Regions from separate parts of the Yersinia massiliensis genome, predicted to be linked through region 2. Evidence: predicted binding sites of a transcription regulator. Region 2 holds the regulator's gene; the other holds the start of a gene.

Region 1 (3,511 bases), 690 kb from region 2:
AACCGCTCCTGTGTTCGCGTTTCATCTTCGACCTGTAAATTTAACCGAATAGGGGAATCGGCCAGTACCGGCTTTAATGCGGGCAACAGCCAAGTTGCCAGACTGTCGGCGTTTACCGCCAATGACAACAGCAATGGCGTATCTACACCAGTATCATTGCCGAGCCACTCTTCTTCCAACAACTCAACTTGATGCAGCAACGCGAGCAATTTCTGCCCTTGCTCAGTCGGACGAGGGGGAACGGTGCGCACTAACAATGGCTGACCGAACAGATTCTCCAACTGCTTGATGCGTTGAGATACCGCCGATTGTGTGATGCAGAGTTTTTGTGCAGCGCGTTCAAAACCGCGTTCACGGATCACCGCGTCCAGCGCTTGTAGCGTACGGTAGTCTGGGCGTTTCATCGGAGTCATCTCTCCAAAAATTTAGTCGATAGGGCACTATGCCACATTTTGGTCATTTTGTTTTGGCTGATGATGAAAGTCCCCGCCACAAATAAACCGATATAACTGTGATCCAGCTAGAAATAACCGCGTCCTATGCCTGTTTTATTGCGGCGTTTTATTCTGCGCATGTTCTATAATGGATTCAGTTTTTCATCTCATAGGCAGTGACTCACCATGACTCAGGACGAACTAAAAAAAGCAGTGGGCTGGGCAGCATTAGATTATGTCAAGCCTGGCACTATCGTTGGCGTAGGGACTGGCTCCACCGCCGCGCACTTTATTGATGCCCTTGGTTCCATCAAAGATAAAATTGAAGGAGCAGTTTCCAGCTCTGATGCCTCTACCGCCAAACTAAAAAGTTACGGTATTCAGGTCTTTGATTGCAACGAAGTGGATGTACTGGATATCTACGTTGATGGCGCTGATGAAATCAACGGCCATATGCAGATGATTAAAGGCGGTGGCGCGGCGCTAACGCGCGAGAAAATTATTGCGGCCATTGCGCGTAAGTTTATTTGCATCGCAGATGCGACCAAACAGGTGGATGTGCTGGGTAAATTCCCATTGCCAGTCGAAGTGATCCCGATGGCGCGTTCTTACGTCGCCCGTGAATTGGTTAAGCTGGGCGGGTTACCTGAATATCGCCAAAATGTGCTGACGGATAACGGTAACGTTATTTTGGATGTCCACAATCTGACGATTTTAGATGCCATTGCCTTAGAGAATAAAATCAATGGTATTGCTGGTGTGGTGACGGTTGGATTATTTGCCAACCGTGGCGCTGATGTCGCTCTGATTGGCACCGCTGATGGTGTTAAAACGATAACGCTCTGATCGGCCAAATCAATCGGCTGGATTATTTTCAGGATAAGGTGCGGCCGCTTTGTCCTGAAAATTTTCACCTTTAATTATCTTTTCTTAAAAACGTTAAATTTGGTGATATATATCACATTTCGTCATTTCAATTTCTTAACCTGCCATTAACCCTCTTGCCGCTAGTTTTTTATTCCATAAATTAACATTCGCAGTGGTTGTTATGCTGAGAGGTAGGCAATCGTTTGTATTGCTGCTCGCGTAATATTTGTTATGTTGACAGGGTGCTGACCGAATTCATTCGATAGCGGCAGCCACATCTGAAGTCTGAAAATAGGGTCGGGGACATGGCAAAAGTATCACTGGAGAAAGACAGAATTAAGTTTCTGTTAGTGGAAGGGGTGCACCAGAGCACAGTTGATAATCTGCGTGCAGCCGGATATAGCAATATTGAATACCATAAAGGTGCCTTAGACACCGAATCACTGAAAGAATCTATTCGTGATGCCCACTTCATCGGAATTCGATCGCGCACGCATCTGTCCGAAGAAGTTTTTGCTGCAGCAGAAAAATTGGTTGCAGTCGGTTGTTTCTGTATCGGTACAAATCAGGTTGATTTAACGGCGGCGACCAAGCGCGGTGTGCCGGTATTCAATGCGCCTTTCTCCAATACCCGTTCGGTTGCCGAAATGGTACTGGGCGAGCTACTGTTGATGTTCCGGGGCATTCCGTCGGCTAACGCCAAAGCGCATCGCGGCGAGTGGAATAAACTGGCTGTCGGTTCCTATGAGGCCCGTGGTAAAAAACTGGGTATCATCGGTTATGGTCATATCGGTACGCAGCTGGGTATTCTGGCTGAAAGTGTTGGTATGAAAGTGTTCTTCTACGATATCGAAAATAAATTGTCGTTAGGGAATGCACAACAGGTTCGCCATCTGTCTGATTTGCTGAACATGAGTGATGTGATTAGTTTGCATGTGCCTGAAAATCACTCCACCAAAAATATGATTGGCCCTGAGCAGTTGGCTCTGATGAAGCCAGGTGCAATGCTGATTAACGCCTCTCGCGGGACTGTTGTTGATATTCCAGCGCTGTGTGAAGTGTTGGCGAGTAATCATTTGGCTGGTGCGGCAATTGACGTATTCCCTGAAGAGCCAGCCACCAATAAAGACCCGTTCAACTCACCATTGTGTGAGTTTGATAACGTCTTATTGACGCCACATATTGGCGGTTCGACTCAAGAAGCGCAGGAAAATATCGGTGATGAAGTCGCCGGCAAACTGGCTAAGTATTCCGATAACGGCTCAACACTGTCTGCGGTTAACTTCCCAGAGGTTTCGCTGCCTGCTCATGGCGATAATACTCGTCGTTTGCTGCATATTCATGAGAACCGTCCTGGCATCCTGACCAGCATTAACAAAATTTTTGCTGAACAGAACGTCAACATTGCTGCGCAGTATCTGCAAACCAGCGCTGAAATCGGCTACGTTGTCATCGACGTTGAAACAGATGATGAAGAAAATGCAGAAAGAGCGTTGCAAGCAATGAAGGCTATCCCAGGGACTATCCGCGCACGCTTACTGTATTAATCTTAGCGGCGAAGATAGTGGCTCATGCCTAATAACCCGATATCGGTTGATATCGGGTTTTTTAATGCCTAAATACGATCTTTTACCATTTCCATACTTTTTCAGGGGTCACTATCTCTGGCAAAGGCACATCCCAATGTTCATTCGGTAAATGCTCGACTTGCTGGCAGTCATGAGCCAACCCAATAGGATAGGGGCCGCCTTGTTGCCAGTGTTGCAGTGTGCGGTCATAAAACCCGCCTCCCATACCTAAACGCTGACCATGGTGGTCAAACGCCACCAATGGCGTTATCACCACATCCAATTGATTGAGCGGTAGAACCTCCCGTACATCGAGCTGCGGTTCAAGGATTTTTAAGCGGTTACGGATGAGTAAACTATCAGGACGATAATGAAGAAAGAGCAGATGACCGGGGCTGAATGGGTGTAGCACCGGCAGGTAAACCTGCTTATTTTGCTGCCACAACAATGCAATGATTGGCGCGGTATTAAGCTCGCCATCAAAAGAAAGAAATATCGCAATGTTGCTGGCTTGCTGAATTTTTTCATGCGCAGCGAAATGATTGGCGGCCGAATGGGCTGCATGCTGTTGCTGTTCGGGGGTTAATCGACGCCGACGCTCACGAATTGCTTGGCGAACACTTTGTCTTTCTAGGGCATGCT
Region 2 (3,511 bases):
GCTGATTCAGCGCCGCAGTAACATGCTCCTGCAGATCGAGCGCCATCTGAAATAACCCCAACAGCCGTTTTTGCTCTTTCTTCGTCGCATTTTTAATAAGATTAAATTGTTGATAAAGCTGATTAATTTTATCCATTATCTTTTGCTGTCGATCGAGCAGCGGCGGGAGGGCTTTTTCTGGCTCTATATGCTGTGATAAAAAATTATATTTAGCGTCACAATAATCTGCTAGTAAATCATATAGTTGACTTAGAGGCTCGCGAATGGGCTGGTCTTTGCAGAGCCGAAACCACAACCAATTAAAGACGCCGTACCAGAGCGTTCCTACCGCGCACAACAGTGGCGCTTGCCAGATAGGCGCACGGTCCACCATGCTGAGGCTAAAGATGGCGGCAATTAACGCGGCAGGTAATAAGCGGCCATGGAGCGGGCTGATCGCGCCATTAACACCGAGCAGCAGCGCCAGCCCTAACATGATCCACGGCAAGGGAATGTGCCACAGCAGTAATTGCTGCGTCAGGAAGCTGGTCAACGTGAAGAGTGCGCCACCAATAATCAGACGGCGGAAAAAATGCTGATGGGGAGTATCCAGCGCCGCAATATTGCAGCAAGCAGGGATCAGAGCAAACATCAATCCGAGCCGCAGCTCGCCAAGGGCAAACCCGAGGGCGGCGGGAAGACAGAGCACCAATGTTTGGCGTAACGCGTAGTTCACTTCAGGATGATAAATAACCCGTTGCCATTTCATGTCGGCCCCAGAAATTTATGGTTTACAAACCTGCGTGAGAAAACCGGTACCGAGAGTTTCGGCACCGGTTTTGAGGGAATTAACGAGTGCCGTAAACGACAATCGTTTTACCGTGTGCGGAGATCAGGTTTTGATCTTCCAGCATTTTTAGTATCCGCCCCACAGTTTCGCGGGAGCAGCCAACGATTTGACCAATTTCCTGGCGGGTAATTTTAATCTGCATCCCATCGGGGTGGGTCATGGCATCAGGTTGTTTTGCCAGATTAAGCAGTGTTTGTGCAATACGCCCAGTCACATCAAGGAAAGCAAGGTTACCCACTTTCTCGGATGTAATCTGTAAGCGGTTCGCCATTTGCGAAGACAGGCGCATCAAGATATCTGGGTTGACCTGAATCAGCTGACGGAATTTTTTGTAAGAAATTTCAGCCACTTCGCAGGCAGTTTTTGCTCTAACCCAAGCACTACGCTCTTGGCCTTCTTCAAATAATCCAAGTTCACCGATGAAATCCCCTTGGTTTAGATAGGAGAGAATCATCTCTTTACCTTCTTCATCTTTGATAAGCACCGCAACGGAGCCTTTCACGATGTAGTAAAGCGTTTCGGCCTTTTCACCTTGGTGAATCAGCGTACTCTTCGATGGGTATTTGTGAATATGGCAATGAGACAGGAACCATTCGAGAGTCGGGTCTGTTTGTGGCTTGCCGAGAACCATTCGCTGTTATCCTCTGTTGTTATCGCAGCCTAACTAAACAGGGCTCAGAGTTCCCTGTACGGCGTGCTTATAAAATACACTTTCTTTATACCCACCATCTTGACGCCTGTTGGGTATAGCATATTAATTTGCTCAACTGCCGAAAGGTATAGCCAAGATACCTACTGGATAGAAACCTTACACTGAGTATCGATCACTACCCAATTTAATTCTAGAAACAATACTTTCGGTTCTGTTTGTAGCACAGGATGAGGTCAGTGTCTTGTGTTGTATCGCTTCAGCATGATGAACATCGGGTTACATTGCGACTTTATAAATGAAAGGGTAGTCTGGATCAGAAAATTTAACTGGGAGCGAGCGTTATGCAGGCACGTGTGAAGTGGGTTGAGGGGCTGACATTTTTGGGTGAATCAGCGTCAGGGCATCAGGTTTTGATGGATGGTAATGCCGGTGATAAGGCACCCAGCCCGATGGAAATGTTGCTGATGTCAGCAGGTGGTTGTAGCGCGATTGATGTGGTCTCTATTTTGCAAAAGGGGCGTAATGATGTGCGCGATTGTGAGGTCACACTCACCTCTCAGCGCCGTGAAGAAGCGCCGCGTCTGTTTACGCAAATCAATTTGCATTTTATCGTTAGCGGTAAAGGTCTCACCGACAAAATTGTTGAGCGTGCAGTGGAATTATCAGCAGAGAAGTACTGCTCTGTTTCTCTGATGCTAGGTAAAGCAGCGACCATTACCCACAGTTTTGAAATTCGTGACGTCGCTTAAGCGTGTTTTTCGTCCTTGAAGCTGCAGGAGGTTGCATCCGCTCACCCCAATCACTGACTGAGGTCAGTTCATTGGGATAAGTCCGCTTGCCGCCGCCTTGCAGTTCCAATCGCTATGATGCGTAAAACCAAGATGTCTACGTAAAGCGTTAAATGATTTTTTTGCCTTCCAGCAGTTGCTGCACCAACGGGGCCATAATCAGCTCCATTGCTAATCCCATCTTCCCGCCCGGCACCACCAATGTATTGATATTGGAAATAAACGAGCCTTGTAGCATTGCTAACAAGTAGGGGAAATCAATCTGATCCAAGCCACGGAAATGAATAACCACAAAACTTTCATCCAGCGACGGGATGGCTTTCGCGGCAAAAGGGTTTGAGGTATCGACGGTCGGCACGCGCTGGAAGTTAATATGAGTGCGTGAGAACTGCGGCGTAATGTAGTTGATGTAATCCTCCATGGAGCGTACAACGGAATCCATCACCGCTTCACGGGAATGGCCACGTTCACCGGTATCGCGCACCAGTTTTTGAATCCATTCTAGGTTGACGATGGGTACCACCCCTACCAATAAATCGACATGCTTTGCCACATCGTGATGTTCAGTCACGACACCGCCGTGTAGCCCTTCGTAGAACAGCACATCGGTAGGTTCAGGCAAGGGTTCCCAGGGTGTAAATGTGCCGGGAATCTGGTTATAAGGCACCGCTTCATCGTAGGTGTGTAAATATTTACGTGAACGGCCTGTGCCGTGTTTGCCGTATTCCGACACACTCTGCTCTAACTGACCAAAATCATTGGCTTCTGGGCCAAAATAGCTAATATGCCGGCCTTGATCCCGTGCTTTACGGATGGCGGCATCCATTTCAGGGCGGGTATAGCGATGGAAGCTGTCACCTTCGAGTTCTGCCGCGCGGATATTCAACTGCTGGAATATTTTACGAAACGCCAAACTGGTGGTGGTCGTCCCTGCGCCGCTTGAGCCAGTAACGGCTATAACCGGATGTTTAGTTGACATATTAACGGTAACTCCATGGGGTAAGCGCCTCAGTGGCCAAGCGGCATTTGCCAGTATTTTTATCGATAATGGTTATTCTTAGGGCAAATCGTCTGGCTTGTCATCTTGATTTTCATCAAAAATTCTCATCGTCAGGCTATAGGGTTATGAGTGTTCTTCTGCATCCGCGCGGAATGAACCACGGGGCATAATATTGATGGTTTCGTGTAACTCGGACCACACCAAAACCACGTCACCACTCACTAATTGGCGGCGAACATCCT

What was found. Region 2 encodes CRP, which controls carbon source genes, mostly activating them, when cyclic AMP is high. Its sites were predicted from a motif close to ATGTGANNNNNNTCACAT; they were not measured.
Positions count from the first base shown of each region.
Region 1: a site for CRP is predicted at 1,381-1,398, ahead of serA (phosphoglycerate dehydrogenase). Genes of this name have one in related genera too.

Region 1 is NZ_CP028487.1:955,012-958,522, forward strand. It holds gene DA391_RS04335 (LysR family transcriptional regulator ArgP) at 1-404, opposite strand, end outside; gene rpiA (ribose-5-phosphate isomerase RpiA) at 621-1,280, shown strand; gene serA (phosphoglycerate dehydrogenase) at 1,607-2,848, shown strand; gene DA391_RS04350 (5-formyltetrahydrofolate cyclo-ligase) at 2,931-3,511, opposite strand, start outside.
Region 2 is NZ_CP028487.1:261,764-265,274, forward strand. It holds gene DA391_RS01070 (YccS/YhfK family putative transporter) at 1-748, opposite strand, end outside; gene crp (cAMP-activated global transcriptional regulator CRP) at 828-1,460, opposite strand; gene DA391_RS01080 (OsmC family protein) at 1,823-2,230, shown strand; gene DA391_RS01085 (phosphoribulokinase) at 2,379-3,248, opposite strand; gene DA391_RS01090 (YheU family protein) at 3,393-3,511, opposite strand, start outside.